DNA from 3 places in the Terrabacter carboxydivorans genome. Region 2 is predicted to be linked to each of the others. Evidence: riboswitches for the same ligand, from Rfam matches in the RefSeq annotation. Region 2 holds a riboswitch; each other region holds the start of a gene.
The links. Region 2 has a riboswitch for cobalamin ahead of ABD297_RS15670 (SCO2322 family protein). Riboswitches for the same ligand answer to the same signal wherever they lie in the genome.

Region 1 (10,049 bases), on a different contig from region 2:
CCCCCTCAACCGCATCGGCGCGCCGATCCACATCACGACCGGGCGACGGCTCGTGGACGAGTACGACCCCGCCCTCGGCGACGTCGTCGTCATGCTCGACGGGCACCTGGCGTGCGCAGAGCTCGCGCAGGCCCACCCCGACGTCGAGCTCTACTGGGGCGCCTACCTCGGCACGCCCGACGAGCTGCTCGTGCACGGGCCGCTGGCCCAGGTGGTCGACGAGGTGCGCCGGGTGCGCGACGAGGCCCGCGAGCGCCACGGGTGGGTCATGGACACCTACCTGCTGCGGCCACCGGCCGGCGCGCCCGCGGTCGCCGGCCCGAGCGGCTTCCCCGAGACCGCGCCGCTGACCGACGGTATCGTCACCGTGCGACCGGTCACCGCAGGCGACTGGCAGGTGCTGCGCGACGAGCACAACAACGAGGAGTCGCTGCGCTGGGACTTCTTCGGGCAGCCCCACACCGACGAGCGGGCCGGGCAGCTGGCGGCTCAGGCGCGGCGCGAGTGGCGGCTGGGGCGAGCCGCACGGTTCGTCATGGTCGACGCGGTCACCGGCGAAGGCGCCGGCGTCATCAACGTCATGCGGATGGGACCGCCCGGGCTCGGGCTCGTCGGCTACGGCGTGCTGCCCGACTTCCGGGGACGCGGCTTCACCACGCGGGCCCTGCGGCTGGTGGCCCGGTGGGCGTTCGAGGAGGCCGGCATCGAGCGGCTCGAGCTCGGGCACAAGGCGGAGAACCTCGCCTCGGGCAGGGCAGCCGCCAAGGCCGGCTTCAGTCCCGAAGGTCGGCTGCGCCAGCGCCTGCCCAACCCGGACGGCACCCGCTCCGACGAGATCTACTACGCCCTGACGCGCGACCAGCTCTCGCCGGAGGACGGCGCCTGAGCGCCACGGCGGGCTAGGGTGCCGCCATGGGCGACAGGGGCCTGAACAGGACGACCGACGCAGGGGAGCCGATGTCCGTCGCGCCCGTCGTGCCCGACGACCGCCCGCGGCGGGTGGAGCAGCCGCGCCTGAGGCGCCCCGCGTTGTGGTCCCTGGGGCTCGGCGCGGCGTCCCTCGTCGCGCTGTCGGTCTACGCCTTCCTGCCGCCGGAGAAGCTCCAGCTCTCGTCCGGCTCGGCAGAGTCCGGCTGGACGGTCAACCTCGCCGCGGCCCTCTTCGTCGCCGCCGGCTGCGTGGCCTGCGTGTGGCTCGTCCGGCTGCAGTGGCTGCTCGGCCGGGCGGGGCGTGTGCCGTCGGTCTCGTCGGACCTCGGGCTCTGGATCATGTGGGGCATCCCGCTGCTCAGCTGGGTCCTGCCGGTAATGCGGATCTCACGCTGGGACAAGGCCATCCACGGGCATCGGTCCTGGACACCCATCGCCTGGGCCGTCCTGTGGGTGCCGTTCTCCGCACAGCTCCGTGGGTCCCGGCCGCCCGGCGTCACCCCCGACCCGACGGACGCCTGGGGCTTCGTCGCGCTCAACGTGGCCACCTTCGCCCTGTGGGCGGCGACGGTCCTGCGGCTGACGCGTGGCGCCGAGGTCGTGGCGCACCAGACCGGGGCCGACGCGTAGACCCTCCCGCTACACCCGCGCGAGGAAGTCGAGGACGCGCTGCCGCACCAGGGCGGCAGCCTCATTGTCGTGGGCCGGCGCGCTGGCGTCGGCGAACAGGTGCCCGCAACCGGGGTAGAGGAAGAGCTCACCCTGCTCGGCCGCGTCGACGACGGCCCGTGCCGCGTCGACGTCCCCCTCGTCCATGAAGAACTCGTCCGCCTCACCCCCGTGGACCTGCACGGGAACGCCGGCCGGCCACCCGGCCGCGAACTCCCCCAGCGGGATCGCCGAGTCGAGCAGCACGGCGCCGCGCGCACCCGCTCGAGTCTGCGCCAGCTGCTGGGCAGGCATGACGCCCAGGGAGAACCCGGCATACACCAGGTCGTCGGGCAGGCCCTCGGCAGCGGCGACGCCCTGCTCGAGGAGGGCACCGAAACCGAGGGAGCGGGCGTTGGCCATGCCCTCGTCGAGGGTCGCGAAGCTCTTGCCCGAGTAGAGGTCCGGCGCGTGGACGGTGTGGCCCGCCGCGCGCAGGGCGTCGGCGAAGGAGAGGAACCCGTCGGTCTGGCCCAGCGCGTGGTGGAAGAGGAGGACGGCGGCCATGCTTGCTCCTGTGCTCGAGGTTTCCCGTGGCTTTGATCCAACAATCTAGACTGATCCAACAATGTCGATCAATAGCCAGCAGCTCCCGGACTACGACCTCCCCGACGCGGTCGAGCTGACGACGCCTGCCCAGCTGCGCGCCATCGCCGACCCGCTGCGCTCCTCGCTGCTCGACCTCGTGCTCGAGCGCGCGGCCACGGTGGCCGAGCTCGCCGCAGCCGTCGGCCGGCCCAGGAGCACCGTGGCCCACCACGTCGGTGTGCTCGTCGACGCCGGCATGCTCCGCGTCGTGCGGACGCGCCGGGTCCGAGCCATCGACGAGCGCTACTACGGCCGCACCGGCCGGACCATCACGATCGGTGTCGCGCGGCGCCCGGGCGACGAGATGACCCCGGTGTGCGTCAACTCCCTCTCCGTCGCGGCCGCAGAGTCCGTGCCCGCCCACGAGGACGACACCCTCTACTCGACGCTGCGCCACGTCCGCATCCCCCGCGAGAGCGCCTCGGAGTTCTGGCGCCGGGTCGAGGGTCTGGTCCGGGAGTTCACGGCGCTCCCCCGCTCGGGCGAGACCGTCTACGGCCTCGCCGTCGGCCTCTACCCCACCGACCAGCCCGTCCTCCCGGAGCCGCCGGAGCCGACGGAGCCGGAGGACGACCCGGCCTGATCGGGCAGGTGATCGCGCGGCCGCTGCTGCTGGGCGACACCGGGCGCGCGACCTCACGCCTGATCTCGACGGGGAACGGCGTGGAACGACGCAAAACGACGAGAACAGCCCGCTCGGCGGCATACCCTCGTGCCCTGTCACGGAACGAGGAGTCGGGCATGGATGACGTACCTTCGGCGCCCGCGGGCTGGTACCCGGCGGGCGAGGGCGAGCGCTACTGGGACGGCAGCGCCTGGACCCCGCACGTGCGGCCGGCCATGGCCCCGCCCGTCGCGGCGCGGGACACGCACGGGCTCCCCCACCAGGCCACCGGTGCCGGGCCGCCCCCGGCCGCCGGCCCGGCACCGGTGAACGCCGCCCCCATCTACTTCACCCAGGTCGCCCCCAAGAACCCCGCGCTGTCCGCGCTCGCGTCGTTCTTCGTGCCCGGCCTCGGCAGCATGATCAACGGCGACGTCGCCAAGGGCATCGGGATCCTCGTCGGCTACTTCATCAGCTGGGTGCTCGTCATCGTGCTCGTCGGGCTCGTCGGGGTCCTCGGCTTCTGGGTATGGGGCATGGTCGACGCCGCCGAGGGCGCGAGGCGCTGGAACGCGCGGCACGGCATCCTCAGCTAGTTCCGGTCGATCCGCCGCGGGCGCGACAGCAGCGGAGGACACTGGGAAGATGGCGCGACGAAACCTCAAGTGCCTCATCCTCGGCCACCGCTACACGCGGATGAAGCTGCGCGGCCGGACGATCCTGACCTGCAAGCGGTGCGGCGACGTCGACGTCGTCGAGCACGACATGCGTGGCCTGCAGTTCTGATCGGGGAGACGGCTCAGTCCTCGAGGTCGCCCTCGACGTCGAGGTAGACCTGCTGGAGCTCGGCGAGCAGCGCCGGGTCGGGCTCGGCCCACAGCCCGCGGTCGACGGCCTCGTGCAGCCGCTCGATCATGCCGTGCAGCGCCCACGGGTTGGCGTGCTGGACGAAGTCGCGGTTCTCCTTGTCGAGCACGTACGTCTGGGCGAGCTGCTCGTACATCCAGTCGGTGACCACGCCTGCCGTGGCGTCGAACCCGAAGAGGTAGTCGACGGTGGCCGCGAGCTCGAAGGCGCCCTTGTAGCCGTGCCGCCGCATCGCCGCGATCCACCGGGGGTTGACCACGCGGGCGCGGAAGACGCGGGCGGTCTCCTCGGTCAGCGTGCGGGTGCGGACCGCGTCGGGCGTCGTCGAGTCACCGACGTACGCCTTGGGCTCGCGACCCGTCAGCGCGCGGACCGTCGCGACCATGCCGCCGTGGTACTGGAAGTAGTCGTCACTGTCGGCGATGTCGTGCTCGCGGGTGTCGATGTTCTTGGCGGCGACGTCCATGCGCGCGTAGGTGCGCTCCATGTCGGCCCGAGCAGGTATGCCGTCCAGCTCGCGCCCGTAGGCGAAGCCGCCCCACGTGGCGTAGACCTCCGCGAGGTCGGCGTCGGTGCGCCAGTTGCCCGACTCTACGAGCGGCAGGATGCCGGCGCCGTAGGAGCCGGGCTTGCTGCCGAAGATGCGGGTCGTCGCACGGCGGGCGTCGCCGTGCTCGGCGAGGTCGTCGGCGACGTGGGCCCGGACGTAGTTCTCGTCGGGGCCCTCGTCGAGGTCGGCGACGAGACGGACGGCGTCGTCGAGCATCGCGATGACGTGCGGGAAGGCGTCGCGGAAGAAGCCGGAGATGCGGACCGTGACGTCGATGCGGGGGTGGCCCAGCTCGGCGAGCGGCACCACGTCGAGGCCGACGACACGTCGGGACATCTCGTCCCAGCGGGGCCGGACGCCGATGAGCGAGAGCACCTCGGCGATGTCGTCGCCGGAGGTGCGCATCGCGGAGGTGCCCCACACCGACAGGCCGACCGACCGCGGCCACTCGCCGGTGTCGGCGCGGTGCCGGGCGAGCAGGTCGTCGGCCAGGCGCTGTCCGGTCTCCCAGGCGAGCCGGCTCGGGATGGCCTTGGGGTCGACGGAGTAGAAGTTGCGTCCCGTCGGCAGCACGTTGACGAGACCGCGCAGGGGCGAGCCGGAGGGCCCGGCCGGCACGTAGCCCCCGTCAAGCGCGTGGAGCACGGCGTCGATCTCGCCCGTCGTGGCCCGCAGCCGCGGCACGACCTCGCGGCACGCGAAGGCGAGCGAACGGCATACGCCCTCGGTGTCGACCTGCGGGTCGGCACCCAGCTGCTCGCGGACGATCCGGGGCACGGCGGCCTCGTCCCAGTCGGCCTCCGCGAGGCCGGCGACGAGCGCGGCCGCCTGCGCCTCGGTGTCGTCGACGGACGAGCGCCCCGACTGCCCCTCGGTGAGCCCGAGGGCGGTCCGGAGCCCTGGCACCGCGCCGACGGCCCCGGCGAAGACCTGGTTGGCCCGCAGGATGGCGAGCACGAGGTTGGCCAGGCCCTCCCCCGTGGGGGCCTCGCCGAGGACGTGCAGCCCGTCGCGGATCTGGACGTCCTTGACCTCGCAGAGCCAGCCGTCGACGTGCATGACGAACTCGTCGAAGGCCTCGTCGTCGGGACGCTCGTCGAGCCCGAGGTCGTGGTGCATCTGCGCGGACTGGATGAGCGTCCAGATCTCGGCGCGCAGGGCCGGCGCCTTGGCCGGGTCCATGACCGAGACGTTGCCGTACTCGTCGAGCAGCTGCTCGAGCCGGGCGATGTCGCCGTAGGACTCGGCGCGCGCCATCGGCGGCACGAGGTGGTCGACGATCGTCGCGTGGGCGCGCCGCTTGGCCTGGCTGCCCTCGCCGGGGTCGTTGACGAGGAAGGGGTAGACGAGAGGGATCGCGCCGATCGTCGCATCCGGTCCACAGGCGGCGGAGAGCGCGAGGTTCTTTCCGGGCAGCCACTCCAGGTTGCCGTGCTTGCCCATGTGCACGATCGCGTGGGCGCCGAAATCCCTGGCGAGCCAGTCGTAGACGGCGAGGTAGTGGTGCGTGGGCGGCAGGTCGGGGTCGTGGTAGATCGCGATCGGGTTCTCGCCGAAGCCGCGCGGTGGCTGCACGATGACGACGACGTTGCCGGCGCGCAGGCTCGCGGCGACGAGCTCGCCGTCGGCGTCGGTGTGGCGGTCGACGAAGACCTCGCCGGGCACGTCGCCCCAGTGCTTCGTCACGGCGTCGCGGAGGTTCGTGGGGAGCGTGTCGAAGTGCTCGCGGTAGCGCTCGGCGGGGATGCGCACCGGCTGGCCGGTCAGCTGCTCCTGGGTCAGCCAGTCCTCGTCCTGGCCGCCGGCCTCGATGAGCGCGTGGATGAGCGCGTTGCCGGCGGTCGTGTCGGGCGTCTCGCCGTCGACGGGCTCGAGCGGCCCGGTGCCGGGGATCTCGCCGGGCTCGCCGAGGTCGTAGCCGGCGTCGCGCATCGCGCGGAGCAGCCGGATGATCGAGACCGGGGTGTCGAGGCCGACGGCGTTCCCGATGCGGGAGTGCTTCGAGGGGTACGCCGACAGGACGATCGCGATGCGGCGCTCGGCGGGCGGGGTGTGCCGCAGGCGGGCGTGGTTCACCGCCAGGGTCGCCAGACGGGCACACCGCTCAGGGTCCGGGACGTAGTGCGGCAACCCGTCGGCGTCGGTCTCCTTGAAGGAGAACGCGTTCGCGATGATCCGGCCGTCGAACTCGGGCACGGCGACCTGCGTGGCGACGTCGAGCGGGCTCATGCCGTCGTCGCTGGCCTCCCACTGGTCGCGGCTCCACGTCAGGCACAGGCCCTGGATGATCGGCACGTCGAGCGCGGCGAGGGCCTGGACGTCCCAGGCCTCGTCGTCCTCGCCGGCGCTCGCCGTGCCGGGCTTGGTGCCGCCGGCCGCGAGCACGGTCGTGACGAGGACGTCGTATGCCGTGAGGTGCTCGAGCAGGTCGGCCGGCGCGTCGCGGAGCGACGAGACGTGCACCGGCACCCCGATGCCTCCGGCCGCGTCGACGGCGTCGGCGAGGGCATGGACGTAGTCGGTGTTCTCGGCCGCGAACTGGGCCCGGTAGAAGAGGATCCCGACGCGCGGGCGGGGAGCATCGCCCGCAGCGCCGGAAGTCGTGAGGGCCCCCGCCGGCTCGGGGCGGTCGAGCACGCCCCACACCGGCAGGGCGGCGGGGGGCTCGAAGCCTTCCCCGGTCATGAGGAGCGTGTCGCCGAGGAAGGCGTGCAGCTCGCGGAGGTTCGCGGCACCGCCCTCGGCGAGGTAGCGGTGGGCCTCGGCGACGACGCCGGGCGCGACCGTCGAGAGCTCCATGAGGGCGGCGTTCGGGGTCTGCTCGCCGCCGAGCACGACGAGGGGCTTGCCCGTCGCCCGGACGTGGCGGAAGCCATCGCAGAGGTCCTGGGGCCCTCCGAGGATGCGTGCCACGACGACGTCGGCGGCCCCGATGGCCTCGGCCATCGAGGTGTGGCCCGGACGCGAGGGGTTGGCGACCAGGTAGTCGGCGCCGCTGCCGCGGGCGCACAGCAGGTCGGTGTCAGACGTCGAGAGCAGCGCGATGCGCGTCACAGGAACTCCTCGGCGGGGTATCCGCGCCCCGCGGTCGATAGGAAACGAAGCGCTGCCGGCAGTTCCTGACTCGCCGCCTCCCTCACGGGTGGCGGCTCACAGTGGCGGGACCGTCCCGGATTCTCACCGGGTTCCTGGATCGACGACGCTGGGGCCACCATAGCCCGAGACGGGCGTCTTGACGCCCATGGGTCCGGGCCTAGCATGTGCCGCGTGACCGCCCCGTCGAGCCGTGAGCGTCGGGCAGGCGACGCCTGTCCCGGCCTCCAGCGACCCTTCGCGGCCGCCGACGGCTCGATCGTGCGTCTCCGTCCGGCCGGTCAGCCGGTGGCGGTCGAGGCCCTCATCACACTGAGGGAAGTCATTGCCGCCCAGCCAGATCCGGCGATCCAGCTGACGTCTCGCGGCGCACTGCAGCTGCGCGGACTGCCCGACCCGCTGACACCCCGGGTCCACGACGCGATCCGGGCCACGGGCCTCGTCCCGTCGCCGACCCACGAGCTCGTGCGCAACGTCGTCGCCTCGCCGCTCTCGGGCCTCGACGGTGCCGGACGGTGCGACGTGCGGCCCGTCGTGGCCGACCTCGACCAGGCCGTCTGCGCGGATCCGCGGCTGTCGCGCCTGGGTGGGCGCTTCCTCTTCGTCGTCGACGACGGGCGCGGCGACGTCGTCGACCTGAGCTCCGACCTGGCCTTCGTCGCCACGGGGCCCGACCGCGGCGTGGTCCTCGCCGGCAGCCACGACGACGGCTGGGAGGTGTCGCTCGACGGGGCGGTGGACCTGATCGTCCGGCTCGCCGTCGAGTTCGTCGAGCGAGCCGCCGACGACGAGTCGGTCTGGCACGTCGACGATCTCGACGATCCCCTCACGCTCGGGGGCCCTGCCTACACCGCCCGACCCGACCGGATCGGAGGGATGTCCCGGGCCGGCGCTCTCCCGCACCCCCTGGGGGCAGTCGGGCAGCACGCCGTCGTCGCCGTGCCGCTCGGGCTCCTCCGGCCCCACCACGTCGCGGCGCTGGCCCGCACCACCGATGCCGTACGCGTGACGCCGTGGCGCTCGCTCGTCGTCGAGGACGGCGCGGCCGCCCTCCCCGAGCTCGAGGCGGCGGGGTTCGCGACACACAGCGGGTCGCCGTGGCACCGGCTGCACGCCTGCACCGGTCTCCCCGGATGCTCGCGCTCCGCCGTCGACACCCGGGCCCTGGCCCGCGACCTCGCCCCCGTGCTGCCCGCCGGCCGCCTGCCCGTGCACGTCAGCGGGTGCGAGCGCCGGTGCGGAACGCCGTCCACGGCATACCTCGACGTCCTGGCGCCGCGGTCCACGGAGGAAGCCTTGTCCACCATCGCCGAGCAGGAGTCCTCATGGACGTGACCACCGACGTGCGGCCGGCGCCGCCCACGCGCCGCTACGACTACGAGACGGACGGGGCAGAGATCTACCGCCGGTCGTTCGCGACGATCCGCGCTGAGGCACGCCTCGACCACCTGCCGGAGGACGCGCGGGTCGTTGCGGTCCGCATGGTGCACGCGAGCGGCGACGTCGCGCTGACCGAGCACATCGCCGTCCATCCGCGCCTCGTCCGGGCGGCCCGTTCCGCCCTGCGGTCCGGCGCGCCGGTCCTCACGGACGCCCACATGATCGCCTCGGGCATCACCCGCGCCCGGTTGCCGCACGACAACGACGTCATCTGCACGCTCCGCGACGAGCGGGTGCCCGCGCTCGCAAGGGCCTGGGGCACAACACGATCCGCGGCGGCCGTCTCGCTGTGGGGCGATCGGGTCGAGGGCGCGGTCGTCGCGATCGGCAACGCCCCGACGGCCCTCTTCCACCTGCTCGAGACGATCGCCGACGGGGGTCCCCGACCGGCGGCGATCGTCGGCATCCCGGTGGGCTTCATCGGCTCGGCCGAGTCCAAGGTGGCGCTCGCCGAGAACCCGTTCGACATCCCATGGCTCGTCGTGCACGGTCGGCGCGGCGGGTCGGCCCTGGCCGCCTCTGCCGTCAACGCGCTGGCTCGCGAGGAGGAGCTGTGACCGGCTGGCTCCGCGGGGTCGGGGTGGGTCCCGGCGACCCCGAGCTCGTGACGGTGAAGGCGGCACGGCTCATCGCCGCGGCCGACGTCGTCGCGTTCCACAGCGGCCCGCGGGGCGACTCGATCGCCCGGCGCATCGCCTCGTCGTACTTCCCCGACGGCGTCGTCGAGGAGCTGCTCGTCTATCCCGTGACGACCGGCGTAACCGCCCACCCCCTGGGCTACCACGGGCTGATGGCCGACTTCTACGACGAGTCGGCGGATCGGCTTGCGGCGCATCTGGACTCGGGTCGCAACGTCGTCGTCCTCGCCGAGGGTGACCCGCTCTTCTACGGCACCTACATGTACCTCCACGACCGCCTGGCGGACCGCTACGACGCCGCCGTCGTGCCGGGGGTGACGTCGGTCAGCGGGTCGGCCGCCGCGGTCGCGACCGGGCTCTGCCGCCACGAGGACGTCCTGACGATCCTGCCGGGGACGCTGCCGGTGCCGGAGCTGGCCCGCCGACTGGCCGACACGGAGGCCGCCGTCGTCATGAAGCTCGGGCGCACCTTCGAGAACGTCCGGGAGGCCCTGCGGCAGGCCGGGCGCCTGGACGAGGCGCGCTACGTCGAGCGGGCCAGCTCGGACGCCGAGCGGGTGCTGCCGGTCGCCGACGTGGACGCATCGACCGTGCCGTACATGTCGATGGTCGTCGTGCCGGGCAAGGACCT
Region 2 (10,049 bases):
CGAGGAGCAGAGCGAAGAGCCAGGGTGCGTCGTTGCCGTGGTCACGGGCGACGTCGGCGGTCACGAACAACGGCCACGTGAAGGCGACGAGCCCGACCACGCCCACGACGGCGACGGCGACGACGGCCGGCCACCGCAGCGGGATGACGCGGCGGCCGGTCATGCGATCCTCGCCAGCGCCCCGGCGACCTCGGCGACGGTGAGCCAGGTCTGGGGGAGGAGCACCTTGGTCACCTGGGGTGCGAAGGCGGGCGACGAGGCGAGGACCTCGCGGGCGGGGCCGTCCGTCACGATCTCGCCGTCGGCCAGGATGACCACGCGGTCGGCGACCTCGGCGGCCAGCTCGACGTCGTGGGTGGCCAGCAGCACCGTCGTGCCCTGCGCGGCCAGGGCGGTGAGCAGCTCGCCCAGCCGCTTCTTCGCGCCGTAGTCCAGGCCGCGGGTCGGCTCGTCGAGGAGCAGCACCTCGGGCGACCCGGCGAGGATGACCGCGAGGGCGAGCTCCAGGCGCTGCCCCTCGGAGAGGTCTCTCGGGTGCACGGTCGGGTCGATGCCGTCGGAGATGCGTTCGAGGATGCCGCGGGCCGTGCCCGGCGCCGCCCCGAAGTCCCCGTCGGCGGCCGCGCACTCGGAGGCGACGGAGTCGGCGTAGAGGAGCAGCTCGGGCTGCTGCGGCACGAGCCCGACCGTGCGCACCCGCTCGCGGGCGGACCGCGCGTGCGGGTCGACCCCGGCCGTGCCGACGCGGACTCGGCCGCCGGAGAGCCGGAGCTGGGCCGCGACCGCGCCGAGGAGCGTGGACTTGCCGGCCCCGTTGCGTCCCATCAGGGTCGTCACGGAGCCGCGGGCCACCGAGAGGTCGACGCCGTCGAGCACGATGCGCCCGCCGCGCGAGACCTTCACTCCGGCGAGCTCGACCGCCGTGCCCGGCCCGATGACGCGCCGGTCCGCGACGGGACGGGCTGGGCTGCCGCCCAGGGTCTCGCGCAGGGCCGAGGCCTTGCGCCGGGCGTCGCGGATCGACAGGGGAGTCGGAGACCATCCGACCAGCCGTGAGAGCCCGACGACGGGTGGGTAGATGCGCGAGCGCAGCATCGCCTCGGCGGGGTCGAGCAGCTCGGAGACCCGCCCCTCGTCCACGAGGACGACACGATCCGCATGGTGGACGACCCGCTCGAGCCGGTGCTCGGCCAGGACGACCGTCACGCCGAGGTCGTGCACGATGCGGTGGAGAGAGGCCAAGACCTCTTCTGCTGCAACGGGATCCAGTGCGGAGGTCGGCTCGTCGAGCACGAGCACCCGCGGTCCGGCGGCGAAGAGGGCAGCGATCGCGACGCGCTGCTGCTGACCGCCGGACAGGGTGCGCAGTGACCTCGCGCGCAGCGGGGTCAGACCGAAGAGGTCGAGCGTCTCCTCCACCCGGCGACGGATCGTGGTCGGGTCCAGGCCCATCGTCTCCATGCCGTAGGCGACCTCGTCCTCCACGACGTCGGTGACGAAGGTCGACGACGGGTTCTGCTCGACGAGCCCCACCACGGTCGCGAGGTCGCGAGGTCGGTGCTCGGCGGTGTCGAGGCCGTCGACGGCCACGCGACCCGTCAGGGTGCCACCGCTGAAGTGGGGCACGAGTCCGTTGATGGTGCGCAGGAGCGTCGACTTGCCGCTCCCGGTGGGCCCGACGACGAGGACCAGCTCGCCCTCGGGGATCTCGAGCGTCACGTCGTGGAGGCTGGGAGCTGGAGCGTCGGCATACTGCACCGACACGTGCTCGAACGTGATCACGGGGCGACCTCCCGGGGGCGGGGCGTGAACCAGGCGGGTGTCGCGGCGACGAGCACGGCCAGGACCGCGAGCAGCGGCACGGCCGGAAGCTCGGCGCGCTGGCTCGGCACGACGCCGTCCCAGCCTCCGGCGGAGGCGACGACGAGGACCGCGGCGGGGACGGCGCCCGCGACCACGGTCGCGGTCTCGGTCCACGTCCACCGGTCGCGACGGTGCCCGGAGCGGGGGTCGCGGGAGGCGCCCACGACGAGGCTGGAGCCGGCGAGCAGGGCCCCCAGCACGAGGACCGGCAGCCCGAGCACGCCACCGGCCGAGGAGTCGAGCAGGCCGTAGAGGCCGGCGAGGACGCCGACGAGGCCCGCGAGCGCCAGCGCGGTGGCGGTCCGACGGGTCGTCGTCGTCGAGCGGACCGCACGGCCGTAGCCGCGGGACTCCATCGAGGCGGCGAGCCCCAGGGACCGCTCGAAAGCCGTCTCGAGCACCGGCACGGTCAGGCGCGCCATCTCGCGCAGGCCCCGCCCGTCGCGGCCCCGGAGGGTCCGGGCGGCCCGCACGTCGCGGGCGTCGGTGAGCAGCTGGGGCGCGAAGGTCAGGCCGACGACGACCGCCGTGCCGACGTCGTAGAGCGTGGCCGGCAGGTAGCGCAGGAGCCGCCGCGGGCTGGCCAGCGCGTTGGCGGCGCCGAGGCAGGCGAGGACGGCCGCGAGCCGCAGCGCGTCGTAGGCGGCATAGAGCAGCGACTCGAGGGTCACCGCACCGCCCAGGCGCACGGCGGCCGCCCAGTCCGGCAGTGGGACCCGGGGCAGCGTCACGACGACCGTCTCACCGACGATGCCGTTGCCGAGGAGGGCGGTCATGACCACCCGGAAGGCGACGACGACAGCGCCGATGACGAGGAAGGTCGGCAGCGGGTTGGGCGTGGCGGGGTCGTGCCGCTCCGCGACGACGAGGACGCAGACGCCGATGACGAGCAGCAGCAGGACCGGGTTCGTCGTGCGCGACGCGGCCGCGGCAAGCCCCAAACCCCACAGCCACCAGGCTGCGGGGTGCTGGAGCCGGGCCTTGAGCCGGAGCCGTGCCACGCGCGTCGGTTCGGCTCAGGCGTCCCGGCGGGCGCGCGAACGCGAGCGCACGAGCAGGTAGGCGAGCAGGGCCAGCAGGACGAGGGCTGCGATCACGTAGGCCGCCACCGACCCGCCCGATGTGCCGGAGGCCGGCGCCGCGGCGACGTCGGTGGCCGTGGCGGCCGGGGTCGCAGTGGCGGAGGGGCTGGCCGTCGGCGCGGAGATCGACACCGGCTGGTCGGCGGCCTTGGCCTCCGGGCTGACCTCCTTGACGGCGCCTCCGCAGTCGCTCGTCGGGTAGCCCGCGACGCCGCAGACGAGGCCCTTCTCGGTGCGCACGTCCCCGGCGACCGCCAGCACGGCGGCGCTGGTGGCGTCCGTGGCCACGACGGCGCACAGCGCCTTGGGCGCACGCGGCGTGCCGCCGTCGGCGGCGTCGGCAGGACGACCGAAGTCGACGACGAGGCCGACGCGCTTCTTGCCCGACTCGGCGGGCGTGGTGCCGCACACCTGGTCGAACGTCAGGACGGCGCGCGGGTAGCGCGTCGAGGCTTCGTCGGCGACGGCGAAGCGCCAGCCGTCGACGCTGCCGTCCTTGGGCACGGTCTGGTCCGGGCCCTTCTGGGCGAACGTCCAGGAGGTGCCCGAGAGCTGGTAGAAGCCCCAGTAGCGGTAGGCGGCGGCCTGGGCGGGCGCCACCGTCAGGGCGGACAGGAGCGCCGCGACGACGGCGGCGAGGACGACCCGGAGCGGGGCGCGACGGACAAGGGACACGGTTTCCTCCTCGCGGTCGGACACCATGTCGGGTCTGCTGGCTGAGGCCGGCCCGGCGGGGTGACTCCGGTCCGCATTCCACGACAGACTGACAAAAGGAGCCGGTGGGACGCGGGTTTTCCGACTGGTCACCCCGGGCCGGCGCGCGGCGGGGAGTGGCTTCACGGTTGCGGGTCAGCGCCGGAGTCGCACCGGCTTGCCCCATCGTCCTTCGGTTAGGCGAACCGTCGCACGACGGCCTGCCACCCGTCAAACGAGCCGCCAACTAGGGTGGCCGCATGAGTGCTGACTGGACCTGGCTGTTCCTCGACGCCCACGGAGAGCCGATGGAGGGAGAGGCCCTGACGACGACGGGCTTCCCGACCCAGAGCGACGCCGAGAGCTACCTCGGCGAGTCGTGGCGCGAGCTGCTCGACGCCGGTGTCGAGGCCGTCACGCTGCGCGAGCACGACGCCGTCGTCTACGGCCCGATGAGCCTCCGGGCGGCGGAGTGACTGAGGCGCCGAGCGACGGGGGCGTCCACCCCTCGTCTGCCACGTCGTCGACGAGCTCGGCCGCCAGCCTGTCGCCCGGTCTCGAGCGTGACCTGCTCGGCCGGGTCGTGACCGCGCAGCGCTCGTGGCAGGCACCCGGCGTCAGCGTCGGTGTCGTGCGGGACGGGCAGCTCGTCTGGTCGGCGCACGTCGGCTCGGCCCGCCTCGGGCCTGCCCCTGCGCCCGCGACCGACGACACCCAGTTCATGATCGGCTCGGTGACGAAGACGTTCACGGCGCTGGCCGTGATGTCGCTGCGTGACGAGGGCCGGCTGTCGCTCGACGACACGCTGGAGACCTACCTCCCGGGCACAAGGCATGCGCGGGTTCCGTTGCGCCAGTTGCTCGCCCACGCCTCGGGTCTGCAGCGTGAGCCTGTCGGCCACATCTGGGAGAGTCTCGAGGCACCCGAGCGCGAGGCGTTCATCGCCGGGGTCGAGGAGGCCGAGCAGGTCCTGCCGAGCCACCACGCCTTCCACTACTCCAACCTCGCCTACGGACTCCTCGGCGCGGTCGTCGAGCGCGTCACCGGGCAGGACTGGGAGCACGTCGTGCGCGAGCGCATCCTCGACCCCCTGGGCATGACGCGCACCGGCCTCACTCCCGCCGCCGACCGCGCTGTCGGCTACCAGGTCGACCCCTACGCGGGCACGGCCGGCGAGGAGCCCCTCTTCACCCTGAACGCGACCGCCCCGCTGGGCGGCCTGTGGTCGACTGTCGCCGACATCGGGCGCTACGCGGCCTACGTCGCCCGCCCCGACGACCGGGTCGTGCAGCCCGACACGGTCGAGGAGATGTGCCGGCCGATCATCATGACCGACGTCGACGGCTGGAGCGGCGCCTACGGCCTCGGCTTCGGCATGGGGCGCCGCGGTGACCGGGTCTACGTCGGCCACGGCGGTGCGATGCCCGGCTTCCTCACCGGCCTGCGGGTCCGGCGCAAGGACGGCGTGGGCGCCATCGTCTTCGCCAACGCGACGTCCGGTGCCCTCACGCTCGCCCTGGCGACCGACCTCGTCGAGGCCGTCGTCGACGCCGAGCCGACGCTCGACGCGCCCTGGGTGCCCGAGGCCGACCAGCCAGCCCTTGCCCAGCTGCTCGGCCTGTGGTGGTCCGAGGGGTCGCCGATCACCTTCTTCGTCCGCGACGGTGAGCTGTGGTCGCGTCTCGCGGAGGACGATCAGCTCTCGGAGACGCGGTATGCCGCGGAGGGAGCCGACCGCTACCGCGCGGTCGCCGGGCGGGAGCGCGGCGAGGTCCTCGAGGTCGTGCGTGCCGGCGACGGGTCGGTCGAGAAGCTCTACTTCGCCACGTATGCCGTCACCCGGGCGCCGCTCGCGTTCGCCGACCTGCAGGCCTGACGTCGGACCGGCCTGCCGGTTGCCGCCTCGGCGGCATCTCGGCCGGTCGTTCCCCGGTCAGCCCGGTGGTCTCCCGGTCAGGCCGGGTGCTCGCCGCGGGCGACCTGCGGCTTGGGCATGCGGGTGCGGCGCATCTGGAAGGCCCGCATGATGGCGTACCACGCGTCGCCCTTCTCTGCGCCGCCGAACTTGTCGTCGACCTTGCGGCGCGTCCGGCGCCACATGAGCAGGGCGTCGCCGATGGCGACGAGGATCAGGCCGTAGACGAGCACGAAGACGAGCAGCAGGGCCCAGTTGGTGCGCACGAAGCTGAGCAGCAGCACGATGAGCATGATCGGCAGCATGAACTCGCCGATGTTCCAGCGGGCGTCGACGGTGTCGCGGATGAAGCGACGGCGAGGGCCCTTGTCCCGCGCCGGGAGGTACTTCTCCTCGCCGGTCATCATCCCGGCACGCTGCTTGGCCATCGCCTCACGGCGGGCCGCCTTGTCCTGCGCGCCGGCCGCCTTGCGGTCGGTGACGATGAGGGGACGCTTGTTGAGGGCCTCCTGCTCGCGGCGCTTCGGCGTGGGCCGGTTCTTGGCGCCGGGGCGCGCGGGGTCGGTCGAGACCGGGGTCGCGAGCTCGTCGTTGAGGGTCTTCTTGCGTCCGAACACGGGGACACTCTAAGCCGAAGGGTGTCCCACGCCCGCATCGTGACCGGAGGGCCGGCCACGGACGTCCCTCAGGAAGGGGCGTCGGGGTGGGTGCGGAGCGGGACGAACCGGTAGTGCCCGTGGTGGGTGGTGACGAGCGAGCCGGTCTCGCGCACGACGAGAGTCATGGTGCCGTTGACCGGGAGGACGAGCCGCCCGGGGTCACGGGGCTCGTCACCGAGCTGGTCAGCCAGCTGCGCGAGCCCCTCGGGCAGGGCGCCCGCGTCCGCGGAGACGAGGATGCGGTCCCACGGAGCGTGCTCGGGGTCGCCCAGGACCCCGGGCACCGCCGTGCGGATGGTCGCCCACGGCATACCTTCTCCGGCGAGGTTGGCGGCGCCCCAGCGCGCGAGGTCCGGCTCGAGCTCGACACCGAGCACCTCGCCCGTCGGGCCCGTGAGGTGGGCGAGCAGGGCGGTGGTCCAGCCCGACCCGGAGCCCACGTCGAGCACCCGGTGCCCGGGGTGGACGTCGAGCAGGCGCAGCATGTCGGCCACGCTGCGCGGCTGGGAGCTCGTCTGCCCGTGCCCGATGAGGATGGGGACGTCCTGGGCCGCCCGGGACCGGGCGCCGCGGGGGAGGAAGTGTGCGCGCGGCACGTCGGCGAACGCCTGAGCCACCCGGTCGGGTCCGTCCATGCCCCGAGCCAAGCACGACCGGGCCGCGAGCGTCAGGTCCGTCGTGCGATGACGTGCACGAGGGTGCCCAGCGCGCGGTAGGGGTCGGTCGAGCCCAGCCGCTCCTCGACCTCGAGAAGCATGGCGAGGTCGTCGCCCTCGGGTGCCGGCTCGTCCACGGCGACGTCGTCGCTGGCGACCCTGATGCCGTACCAGGCGACGACCGCGAGGCCGGCCGCCTCGCAGTCGGCCGTGAGCGAGGCGAGCGTGTCGGCCCGTGCATCGACGCCGATCTCGTTGCGGTAGCGGGCATCCCGGCCCTCGACCGTGGCGCGTCGCTGCTCGTCGAGCATCGCGAGGGCCCCGGCCCAGTCGTGTCGGACGGCCGGGCGCCAGGCCATCGCGCCGCCGTTGCGCGCGACGATCGACACGACGCCCCCGGGCGCCGCGCGTCGGGCGAGGGCGGCCACGGCCTCGCTGCTCGTCGGGAGGTACATGAGCACGCCGTGGCACATGACGACGTCGTATGCCGTCGGCTGCGTCACGCTGGCCAGCCCGGCGAGGTCGGTCGCCACGAGGGTGACGTGCTCGCGCTGCTGCTGGGTGAGCCCGGCGGCGGCCTCCTCGAAGGCGGCGCGCATGCGTCCGTCGGGCTCGACCGCTGTCACGGAGTGGCCGCGCCGGGCCAGGCGCAGGGCCTGCGTGCCCTGGCCCGCCCCGACGTCGAGGACGCGGAGCGGCCCCCGGGGCAGGTGCGCCGCTAGCTGCCGGGTGACCATCTCCTGTCGCACGACGTTGCGCAGGTTGCCGAGGCGCTCGAGCCAGGGCTCCTGGCCTGCCACGAAGGTGTTGTCTGCCATCGGCCCGAACCTACCCAAGGGGGACGACAGCCCCGGCGGCAGGGATGTCCCGTGCCGGCGTCGGTAGGGTCGCCCTCGTGACTGACACCGCCCTCACCCCCGACCAGATCCAGCAGATCCGCGACCGCGTGGCCGAGCTCATGCCGCAGGTGCGGGCCGACCTCGAGGAGCTCGTGCGCATCCCGAGCGTCTCGGCGACCTCGTTCGACCAGGCCCAGGTGGCCAGGAGCGCCGAGGCCGTGGCCGAGCTGCTGCGCCGCGAGGGGCTCGAGGTCGACATCGTCGTCGAGGGCGGCCGCCCGGCCGTCATCGGCCACCTGGACGGGCCCGAGGGCGCCCCGACGGTGACGCTCTACGCCCACCACGACGTGCAGCCCCCCGGCGACGACGCCGACTGGGACACCCCGCCCTTCGAGCCCACCGAGCGTGACGGCCGTCTCTACGGGCGCGGCGCAGCCGACGACAAGGCCGGTGTCATGGCGCACGTCGCCGCCCTGCGCACACACGCCGGCAACCTCCCGGTCGGCGTCACGGTCTTCGTCGAGGGTGAGGAGGAGTTCGGCTCGGCCTCGCTGCCGACGATCCTCGAGAAGCACGGCCACCGCCTCGCGGCCGACGCCATCGTCATCGCCGACTCCGGCAACTGGGCGATCGGCGAGCCTGCCCTCACGACGACCCTGCGCGGCGGGGTCCGCGCGGTCGTCCGCGTCGAGACGCTCGACCACTCGGTGCACTCGGGCATGTTCGGCGGCGCCGCCCCGGACGCCGTCACCGCGATGATCCGCCTGCTCGCGTCGCTGCACGACGACGAGGGCAACGTCGCCGTCCAGGGCCTCGACGAGGGCACGGCCGCCGACCTCGACTACGACGAGGCGCGCTTCCGTGAGGAGTCCGGCCTCCTCGACGGCGTCGAGCTCATCGGCTCCGGGTCGATCCTGACGCGGCTGTGGAACAAGCCGTCGATCACGACGATCGGCCTGGACGTCACCTCCGTCGAGAAGGCCTCCAACACGCTGGCCGCGCGTGCCGCCGCCAAGGTGTCGATGCGCCTCGCCCCGACCCAGGACCCGCAGGCCGCCTTCGAGCTGCTGAGGACGCACCTGCTCGAGCACGCTCCCTGGGGCGCGAGGGTGACGGTCGACCTCGAGGAGCACGGCTCGGGCTTCGCCGCCGACGCCGACGGTCCCGTCTGCGACGAGGCGCGCGCGTCCTTCGCCGACGCGTGGGGCACCGAGCCGGTCGACATGGGAGTCGGGGGCTCGATCCCGTTCATCTCCGACTTCGTCGCGCGCTTCCCCGAGGCCTCGATCATCGTGACCGGCGTCGAGGACCCCGACACCCGGGCGCACGGGGCCAACGAGTCGCTGCACCTCGCGGAGTTCGAGAAGGTCTGCGTGGCCGAGGCCGTCTTCCTGGCCAGGCTGGGCGCACTCCCGCGCGGGTGACGCCCCGCGCCTCCATCCCGGACGCTGCGTCCGGGATGGAGGGCCCCGGTCCGGCGGCCGGTCAGGCCGGGCGGCCCGCGCCCCGGTAGACCTGGTCGCGCAGCTCGAGGGCGTAGGCGTCCACGTCGGGCATGCCGAGGTCGCGTGCGGCGTCGATCTCCGACTCGATGTCGTAGGGCACCCGGACGAAGTTGACCGAGAAGCTCTGCGGCACGAGCGAGTCGGTGACGCCCTCGAGGATGCAGTAGGGCGCGCTCGGCCCGTCGAGGTGGTTGCCGACCGCCCCCGCGTTGAAGAGCACGAGGCCCTCGTCGGCCTCGAGGTAGGCGCCGTGGATGTCGCCGTAGCCGACGACGTCGGGCGTGGTGCCGGCGGGCCAGGTGTCGTCCGGCCACGTGTCGTCCGGGTGCCCGGGCACGGCAGGCGCCCACGGGCCGGTGAAGTCGGTGTTGGTGAACATGCCGCGGAACTCGTCCATCGTGTGCGCCGCGCGCACGCGCACGAACTCGCTCGTCTGCGACGCGTGGAACAGCCGGATCCGCTTGCCGCTGAGGACGAGGTCGTATGCGTTGGGCAGGCCGAGGAGCCACGCGGCGTCCTCGTCGGTGATCTCGTCACGCGTCCACTGGCCCGCGTCGAAGCGCGGCACGTCACCGCGGTCGACGAAGCCCTCCCAGTCGCCGATGAGGGTGTCCCAGTTGCCGCGGACGGTCACCTCGCACGAGTCCCGGGTCCGCTTGATCGCCTCGGATCCCCGCGGCCCCTTGCCGACGACGTCGCCGAGGTTGAGGATGCGCGTGATGCCGCGCGCCTCGATGTCGGCGAGGACGGCCTCGAGGGCCGTGACGTTGCCGTGGACGTCGGAGATGACCGCGATCCGGTCGAGCGCCAGCGTCACCGGCTGTCAGTCCTTGTGGG
Region 3 (7,861 bases), on a different contig from region 2:
TCCGGCCGGGCGGCGCCCACAGCACGTCGGCCGACCAGAAGCACCAGGCTCCGGAGCGCACCAGCTCGGCGACCTCGCCCCAGTGGGGGGAGAGCGCCGTCGCGAGGTCGTCGGCCACACGGGATCGACGTCCGTCGTCGGAATCGATCAGCCCGTCCAGCAGGTCGGGGGTCACGGTCACGCTGCCTGAGGCGAGCCGTTGCCGCGGGCGCAGCCGGACGAGACGGACGATCGTGGTGGGCACGAACTCCGTCGCCACGCCGGCGAAGTCGTAGGTGCCGTCGCCGACGTCGGCGAGCACGGCCGACAGGACCGACATCCAGCCCTGGTGCACGAGCAGGCTCTGGCGCGACGCGACGACCGCCTCGAGCCGCGCGAGGGGCCGGGTGACCGCGGCGAGACCGGGGGTGAGCACCTCGTGCGGACGACCGTCGACGACGGCCCCGGCTGCGGTCAGGTCCTCGAGCGGGCCTCGATGGTCCGCGGTGCCCGTGCGTGTCCCCGAGCCCAGCTCGACGAGGGCCTCGAAGGTGGCCGGGTCGAGGCGGACCCGGCCCACGCCGGCGTCGAACTGCACGGTCACGCGGACCGCCTCCCGGTCGCGGTGGGGTCGACGACGAGGCTCGAGAAGACGTGCCCGAGCAGCTGACCCTGCGCAGCCCAGGCGAGCGTGCTCGTCGTCGCGGTCAGGGTCACGCCCGTGCCGTCGACGAGCGCGGCTCTCTGCTCGACCGTGACCGAACGGTTGTCGTCGGTGGCATACGTCGCCAGGCGTCGCAGGCCGGGCTGGCCACCGACGACGAGGCGCTCGGCGTCGAGGGGGACGTAGTCGGCGAGGTGCGCGGCGAGGTAGGACTCGGTGCCCACCTGCCAGTCGCGCAGCGACATCGCGACCTCGGTCACGGTGAGCACGAGGTTGGCCCGGAAGAGGCCCTCCTGCTCCGGCTCGACGACGACGAGCTCGACCCCGTCGTGCGGGTGGTGGACGGTCTCCCACGCGTCGGGGACGAGGAGCGACACGGCTCCGCCGGCGACGACCTCACGGCGTGGCTCGCCGGGCAGCGGCAGGCTCATCGGGCGTTCCGTCGGTCGGGTCGGCGGTCGGGGCGGCGGCGGTCGCCGATGATGCGGACCTGCAGGCGCGGGGCCCGAGCCTCCTGCGACCAGCGAGGCACGTACCAGCGGGGAGCGGGGAGGAAGAGGCCGCCCCAGAGGCTGACGACGAGCCCCACGAGCAGCAGCGGGACGAACGCGAGGGCTCCCTTGTTGGCGCCGTCGTCGTAGCCGCGCAGGCCGGCCGTGGCGGCCAGCACGAGCGCGAGCCCGGGCAGCCAGAAGAGGATCGCGGACTCCTGGAGGCGGTCGCCGACCCACCAGCGGGCCCCGTGCGTGCGGCCCAGGCGGGACCAGACGACGAAACCCAGCATGGCGACGGCGACGACGACGAGGAGGGCGGACACGGCCACGACTCTACCCACGCAGGCCGGTGACGGCCTGTCCGGAACGACGGGGGCAAGGGCGGTCGGGACGACGGCGGTAGGGGCTGGCGGGCATCAGTCGAACAACCCTCCGATGAAGCTGCCGGCGGCCTTGAAGCCGTCGCCGATCTTGTCGCCTGCCCACTCGGCGGCGTCGCCGACCGGTCCGACCACCTGGTCGCTGACCCAGCCGCCGACCACACCTCCGAGGCCTCCGCCGACGAAGCCACCGATGGCTCCGCCGATGACCGCGCCGACCGGGCCACCGACGGCGGCCCCGATGAGGGCGCCGCCCTGGGCCCCGGCCCATGCCCCGGCCCACGACCCGGCGGCCGTGACGGCGCCGGCGGTGGCCGAGCGCGTGACCCGCTCGGTCGTGCCCATGGTCGGGTCGGCGGAGTCCCTGTTCCACTGGCCGAACGCCGAGGTGGCGAACGAGGTCACGGTGCCGGCGCGGCCCGCCCACTTCGAGGCGGTGCCCCACCTGGCGACGGTGGCGGCGCGGTAGGGGTTGGCCTGCCAGTTGCGGGCCTGGTTCATCGACCAGGCGGAGGCCCAGCGTCCCGTGGGCCGGGGGAGGTAGCCGTAGCGGCCGTTGGCCATGTAGCCGCGGGGCTGCCACCGCCCGAAGTGGTTGCGCTGCATGTACGAGGCGAGGGCGCTCGTGCCGAACATCGCGTTCGCGGTGATGAGGCCGGGCCACGCGAGGAAGGAGGCCGAGCCGTCAGGAGCGAGGTTGGACTGCGTGAGGAGCTTGTCCCAGAAGGAGTCCCCGCCCTTGTCTCCCGGGCCGCTCGTCGGCATGGCAGCGGTCAGGAAGGCGGCCGAGTTGATGGATCCGCCGTCACCGCTCACCCCGCGCTGGGCCTGGGCGTTGCGGGAGAGCCGGTCGCCGAGACGTCCCAGCTCGGTGCCGAACCGGTCGATCTGGGCCTCCATGGCCGGCCACTGGGAGATCAGGGACTGCAGGTTCTCGCCGCCCCAGTTGCCCTTGAGAGAGCCGAGGACGCCGCTGACGGCCTGCCGCGACGAGGCGGCCTCGCGGGCGTAGACGGCGAGCAGCTCGGCGGATCGATCCAGTGCGTCCGGGTCGGCGCCCTTGCGATAGATGGCCATCGCTCCCCCTGTCGTGTGTCGGCGCGCCCGAGCCTACGGTCGGCTGCGGGCCTGCGCGATGGGGAGCGCTCCCCATCGCCTCAGGCGGGGGCGTCGGGCCCAGAGGGGGCGGCGTCGGCCGGCAGCGCCCGGACGAGGGCCTGCCAGACGGCCCCGGTCGTGGTCCCGGTCAGGACGGGACCGGCGGGGTCGTCGTCGAGGCGGAGCACCCCGGCGGGCGTGTCGAGCCAGATGAGCTGCTCGGTCGCCGTGCTGCCGCCACGGCTCTCCGCGACGTCGACGGCGCTCAGGCGCCACGAGCCGGTCCTGAGGCACTCGGCGACCTGCGGCCAGGCCGCGGCCGCGTCCGCGAGTGCCGCCTCCGATGCGGGACAGCACTCGCCGGCCGGGATCAGGAGCGCCTCCAGCGTGTCGGGGTCGACGTGCCCACCGCGGCCCTCGAGGCGGGGGCGAGGCTGCAGCATCGTGAGGTGCGCGATCGCGGCCGGCAGAAAGGCGACGTCGACCTCGACGAGTTCGGCCCCCTCGTCACCCTGGTCGACGACGAGGGCGCTGGTGCGGTCGACCCAGCCGTGGTGCAGCCGTGTCGAGGCCTGGGTGCCGACCGCGATCTCGAGCCGGGCGTACGGGTCGGCGACGGCAGCGAGGCCGGCGTGCAGCCCCAGGTGGAGCCGGCCGTCGACGAGAACACCTGCGCCGGCGAGTGATTCGTGCTGCTCGGCATCGAGTGCCGTCTCGTCGCCGAGATGGAGGTCGACGAGGCCGAGGACGGCCGACACGTCGGCGCGGAGCCGGCCCGTGGATGCGTCGAAGTGCGGTGCACGCCGTGCGCGCGCAGCCGTGGTCCACCAGTTCTTGTGCATGCTGCCTGGCCCCGTCCCCCCGGGAGATCCGTAGCGGGCCTGCCCCTTGCCTGGCCCGCTGCCCATCATGGGGCACGAAGGACCGGTTGGGACCTGAATGTCCACACCCCGTCCCGGAGGTCGGGCGGGAGAGTGGGTGTGTCCTCCTCCGGCTAGGGTCGCCGTCGTGGTCTCGAAGGCGCAGGTGGACAGCAGCGACGGGGCGGAGAGGGCGACTCGCGGACCCGCCGCCGACTCCGAGGACGCGGTCGTCGACGTGGTGGGCGTGGGCGCGGCCGGCCTGGGCTCGCTGGGGCCCGACGGCCTCCAGCTCGTCGACCGGGCGGCCGTGGTCGTCGGCGGCGAGCGCCACCTCTCGATGCTCACGAGTCGCCCCGGTCGCCGCCTCGTGCCCTGGCCGTCGCCCCTGCTGCCGCAGCTGCGTGCGCTCTTCGACGAGGTCGGTCCGGGCCGAGTCGTCGTGCTGGCGAGCGGCGACCCGCTCGTCTCGGGCGTCGGCGCCACCCTGATCCGTGAGCTGGGCCCCGACCAGGTGCGCATCCACCCGGCCGTCTCCTCCGTCTCGCTCGCCCGGGCCAGGATGGGCTGGTCGGCGGAGGAGTCCGACGTGGTCACCCTGGTCGGCCGCGACGTCGACCGGCTGCGCCGCGACCTCGCACCCCGGGCACGGATCGTCGTGCTGACCTCGGGTGAGGACGCCCCCGCCCGGGTTGCTGCCCTGCTCGTCGAGGAGGGGTATGCCGACAGCCGGCTCACCGTGCTCGGTGACCTCGGCGCGCCGAGCGAGTCGCGGACCGACGCGGTCGCAGGTTCGTGGGGCGCGCACCCGGTGCCCCGCCTGCACCTCGTCTGCATCGAGTGCCAGGAGCGTCCCAGCCGTAGCGCGAGGTCCCTCGTGCCGGGACTGCGCGACACGGCATACGACAACGACGGGCAGCTGACCAAGCGGGTGGTGCGCGCGGCCGCCCTGGCGCACCTGGCTCCCCAGCCGGGTGACGTGGTGTGGGACCTCGGCGCCGGGGCGGGGTCGGTCGGGATCGAGGTCGCCCGCCAGCACCCGCGCAACGAGGTGCACTCGGTGGAGCGTGACCCCGTGCGAGTCGACCGGATCCGTCGGAACGCCAAGGCACTCGGCGTGCCCGGGTTGCGTGTCGTCGAGGCTTCCTCCCTCGAGGCGGTCTCCTCTCTGCCGCGGCCCGATGCGGTCTTCGTCGGGGGCGGCGCCAGCGCGGCGCTGCTCGACGCCTGCTGGGAGGCGCTCGCGCCGGGCGGGCGGCTCGTCGTGCACGGTGTCACCGTCGAGACGGAGCTCCTGCTGCACGAGGTCCGGGCCCGTCTGGGTGGGTCGATGAGCCGCATCGCCGTCGAGGACCTCGACACGATCGGCTCCCTCCACGGCTGGAAGCCTGCGCGGTCGATCGTGCAGTGGTCGGTGGAGAAGCTTGTGCAACAGACAGATTCGGAGACCCTGCTGTGACCGTCCACTTCATCGGCGCCGGACCTGGTGCTGCCGACCTGCTCACCCTCCGTGCCGTGCGGCTGGTGGGGGCCTCGCCGGTGTGCCTCTATGCCGGCACCTACATCGGCGCCGAGGTGCTCGCGCACTGCCCCGACGGCGCCGAGCTCGTCGACACCCAGAGCCTCGACCTCGACGCCATCACGGAGCACTGCGTCCGGGCCCACGACGCGGGACACGACGTCGCCAGGCTGTGCTCGGGAGACCCCTCGCTCTACTCCGCGATCGCCGAGCAGACACGTCGGCTCGACCGCGCCGGGGTGCCGTGGGACGTCACGCCGGGCGTGCCGGCCTACGCCGCTGCGGCGGCCATCGTCGGGCGCGAGCTGACGGTGCCCGAGGTGGCGCAGTCGGTCGTGCTGACGCGCGCCCACCGCGACTCGACGCAGATGCCCGAGACCGAGTCGCTCGCCCACTTCGCGAGGTCCCGGGCGACACTCGTGCTGCACCTCGCGATCCGCCGCACCCGTGAGCTCATGGCGTCGCTCGTGGCCGACTACGGCGACGACTGCCCGGTCGTCGTCGTCGCCAACGCGGAGCAGCCCGACCAGCTCGTGCTGCGTGGGACGTTGGCCGACATCGCCGACCAGGTCGAGGCCGCCGGGCTGCGTCAGGCGGCGGTCATCCTGGTGGGGCGTGCGCTGGCCGCCCGCGACACCGACGACTTCGTCGAGTCGCACCTCTACGGCACGCGCATCAGGGGTCAGGAGCCAAACACCCCGCGTCCGTGAGGGTTTCGGACTGTCCGGTGGGTCCCCATGGCATCCCGGCGCCGCCTGTGTCAGGATGCCAGTGCCGCAGTGCACGGGAAGTCGGTGTGATTCCGACGTGGTCCTCGCCACTGTGACCAGGGAGCAAGTCCCCATCGTTCGCCACTGGTGACCTCAGGTCGCCGGGAAGGCTGGGGAGGCGTGACGATCTGGAAGCCAGGAGACCGGCTGCGGCGATGATCTGTCCACGAGGCATGGAAAGAAAGGGTCAATTCGCCATGACCACAGCTGCATCCGTTCACGCCGCCACCTCCGTCCGCGTCCCCGCCTGGGCGTGGGCCCTGCTCGCGTTCGCGGTCTTCGCGCTCTACTTCGTCTCGCAGGAGAACGGTGCGCTGCTCAGCGCGCCCGCCGCGCAGATGCTCCACGAGCTGACGCACGACGCGCGTCACGCTCTCGGCGTCCCCTGCCACTGAGGTGGGCCTGAGCTTCGGCTCCGTGCTGCGGCGCGGGGTCCTTGCCGGCGTGCTCGCAGGCCTCGCGGCTGCCCTGGTGATCTGGCTCGTCGTCGAGCCCGTCATCAGGCGGGCGCTCGTCATCGAGGACCGGCGTTCGATGCACGGGGGCCAGTCCGCGCCGTCCGGCCTGCTCGCCCACGGCGGCGACGAGCCGCTCGTGTCGCGCGCGGCACAGGTCGTCGGCGGGGCCGTGACCTCGGTGGTCGTCGGGGTCGCCGTCGGCGTCATCTTCGCCGTCGTCTTCGCCAAGGTCCGCGACCGGTTGCCCGGACGCGGAGACTTCGGGCGGTCCCTGGCGCTGGCCTCCATCGGCTTCGCAGCCGTGAGTCTCCTGCCAGCACTGAAGATCCCGGCCAACCCGCCCGCAGTGGGTGACCCGTCGACCGTCGGGCGACGCACGATGCTGTATGCCGTCGTGCTCCTCCTCGGGGTCGCCGCTGCCGTCACCGTGCCCCAGCTCGACCGCCACCTCGGCCGACGCGGCATGAGGTCGTCCACCCGGTGGGCACTCGACATCGCGGTCGTCGTCGTGCTCATCGGGCTCGTCGCCGCTCTCGTGCCGGGCACGCCGGACCAGGTGCCGGCCGACGTGCCGGCCGACCTCGTCTGGGACTTCCGGCTCGCGTCTCTGGCCCAGCTCGCGGCGCTGTGGCTCACGCTGGGCGTCACGTTCGGGCTGCTGCTCGAGCGGGACGGCCGACGCTCCCCATTGGGCGAGCGTGCCGGCGCCGGCGCACGCGTCCCGGCGTGACGGCATACGACAGCAGCGCTCGCGATCTCGGCACGTGCATCGTCCGCGTCTGTCGCGACTGCTGCTGCGGCACGGAGGCCAAGCACCCGGGCGTCGACCACGACGGGCTGCTCGCCCGCCTCGAGGTCGGCACCCGGGGCCGCGCGAGGGTGCTGCGCAGCGGCTGCCTGCTCGCGTGCGACCACTCGAACGTCGTGGTCGTGACACCCTCGCCGGCGGGCCGGAAGGCGGGTGGGCGCCCCGTGTGGCTGCAGTCCGTGCTCGACGCCGCGACGGTCGACGCGATCAGCGCCTGGGTCGCCTGCGGTGGGCCCGGCATCGCCTCGATGCCTGAGTCGGTCCACGAAAAGGCTTTCGCGCCAACGCAGCTGGCCGCCACGTGGACGGCGGTCTGACCGCTCAGGGTTCAGTGCGGACGTCCAGCCCGACCGCAACCGTGTCGCCGTCCTGGACGTCCTCGGCACGCCGGACGGCGACCTTGAGCGGCACGACGTAGCCACCGTCCTTGGGCCACAGGGAGGTCGTCCACTCGGTCCTCCCGACGCGGGCGGTGACCGGGATCATGCCCCAGCCGTAGCTGACGTGGGCCACGTCGTGCAGCGCCTGGGACTCGTCCTCGGGCACCGTGACGAAGTAGTAGGGCGCTGGACCACGCCACTGCCAGACCTCACCGCTGAACTCGAGCTGCATGGGCTCAGGATGTCAGGTGTCGCGCACCCGATGAGGTCAGTGCGAGCCCGGCCGCCCGAAGGCGCTGACCGAGCCCGTCGCCACGCAGCGTCGCGCGTCGTTCGGTGAGGTCATGCATCTGTCGTCCCTGTCAGGTCCTGCGGTCGGGCACCCGGTCGAGGGCCGCGAGGTAGCGCCTCGTCATCATGTCCTGAACCGCTGCGTCGACGGGAGGCAGCA

Region 1: another riboswitch for cobalamin. It lies ahead of cobN (cobaltochelatase subunit CobN); the one in region 2 lies ahead of ABD297_RS15670 (SCO2322 family protein).
Region 3: another riboswitch for cobalamin. It lies ahead of ABD297_RS12120 (CbtB domain-containing protein); the one in region 2 lies ahead of ABD297_RS15670 (SCO2322 family protein).

Annotation. Positions count from the first base shown of each region.
Region 1 covers NZ_BAAARE010000010.1:32,571-42,619, reverse strand. The annotation lists gene cobF (precorrin-6A synthase (deacetylating)) at 1-886, shown strand, start outside; gene ABD297_RS12180 (hypothetical protein) at 958-1,560, shown strand; gene ABD297_RS12175 (dienelactone hydrolase family protein) at 1,570-2,145, opposite strand; gene ABD297_RS12170 (helix-turn-helix domain-containing protein) at 2,207-2,809, shown strand; gene ABD297_RS12165 (DUF2510 domain-containing protein) at 2,968-3,426, shown strand; gene ABD297_RS12160 (hypothetical protein) at 3,476-3,616, shown strand; gene cobN (cobaltochelatase subunit CobN) at 3,630-7,301, opposite strand; cobalamin riboswitch at 7,342-7,475, opposite strand; gene ABD297_RS12150 (precorrin-3B synthase) at 7,506-8,675, shown strand; gene ABD297_RS12145 (precorrin-8X methylmutase) at 8,666-9,337, shown strand; gene ABD297_RS12140 (precorrin-2 C(20)-methyltransferase) at 9,334-10,049, shown strand, end outside.
Region 2 covers NZ_BAAARE010000014.1:2,527-12,575, forward strand. The annotation lists gene ABD297_RS15655 (ECF transporter S component) at 1-163, opposite strand, end outside; gene ABD297_RS15660 (ABC transporter ATP-binding protein) at 160-1,782, opposite strand; gene ABD297_RS15665 (energy-coupling factor transporter transmembrane component T) at 1,779-2,864, opposite strand; gene ABD297_RS15670 (SCO2322 family protein) at 2,880-3,620, opposite strand; cobalamin riboswitch at 3,714-3,875, opposite strand; gene ABD297_RS15675 (hypothetical protein) at 3,899-4,114, shown strand; gene ABD297_RS15680 (serine hydrolase domain-containing protein) at 4,111-5,514, shown strand; gene ABD297_RS15685 (DUF3043 domain-containing protein) at 5,592-6,170, opposite strand; gene ABD297_RS15690 (protein-L-isoaspartate O-methyltransferase family protein) at 6,239-6,847, opposite strand; gene ABD297_RS15695 (methyltransferase) at 6,880-7,686, opposite strand; gene ABD297_RS15700 (dipeptidase) at 7,764-9,131, shown strand; gene ABD297_RS15705 (metallophosphoesterase family protein) at 9,193-10,029, opposite strand; gene nadA (quinolinate synthase NadA) at 10,036-10,049, opposite strand, start outside.
Region 3 covers NZ_BAAARE010000010.1:23,880-31,740, forward strand. The annotation lists gene ABD297_RS12085 (hypothetical protein) at 1-583, opposite strand, end outside; gene ABD297_RS12090 (hypothetical protein) at 580-1,074, opposite strand; gene ABD297_RS12095 (hypothetical protein) at 1,071-1,460, opposite strand; gene ABD297_RS12100 (hypothetical protein) at 1,554-2,594, opposite strand; gene ABD297_RS12105 (hypothetical protein) at 2,675-3,457, opposite strand; gene cbiE (precorrin-6y C5,15-methyltransferase (decarboxylating) subunit CbiE) at 3,624-4,934, shown strand; gene cobM (precorrin-4 C(11)-methyltransferase) at 4,931-5,704, shown strand; cobalamin riboswitch at 5,755-5,930, shown strand; gene ABD297_RS12120 (CbtB domain-containing protein) at 5,962-6,159, shown strand; gene ABD297_RS12125 (CbtA family protein) at 6,182-6,952, shown strand; gene ABD297_RS12130 (hypothetical protein) at 6,949-7,347, shown strand; gene ABD297_RS12135 (DUF1905 domain-containing protein) at 7,352-7,642, opposite strand.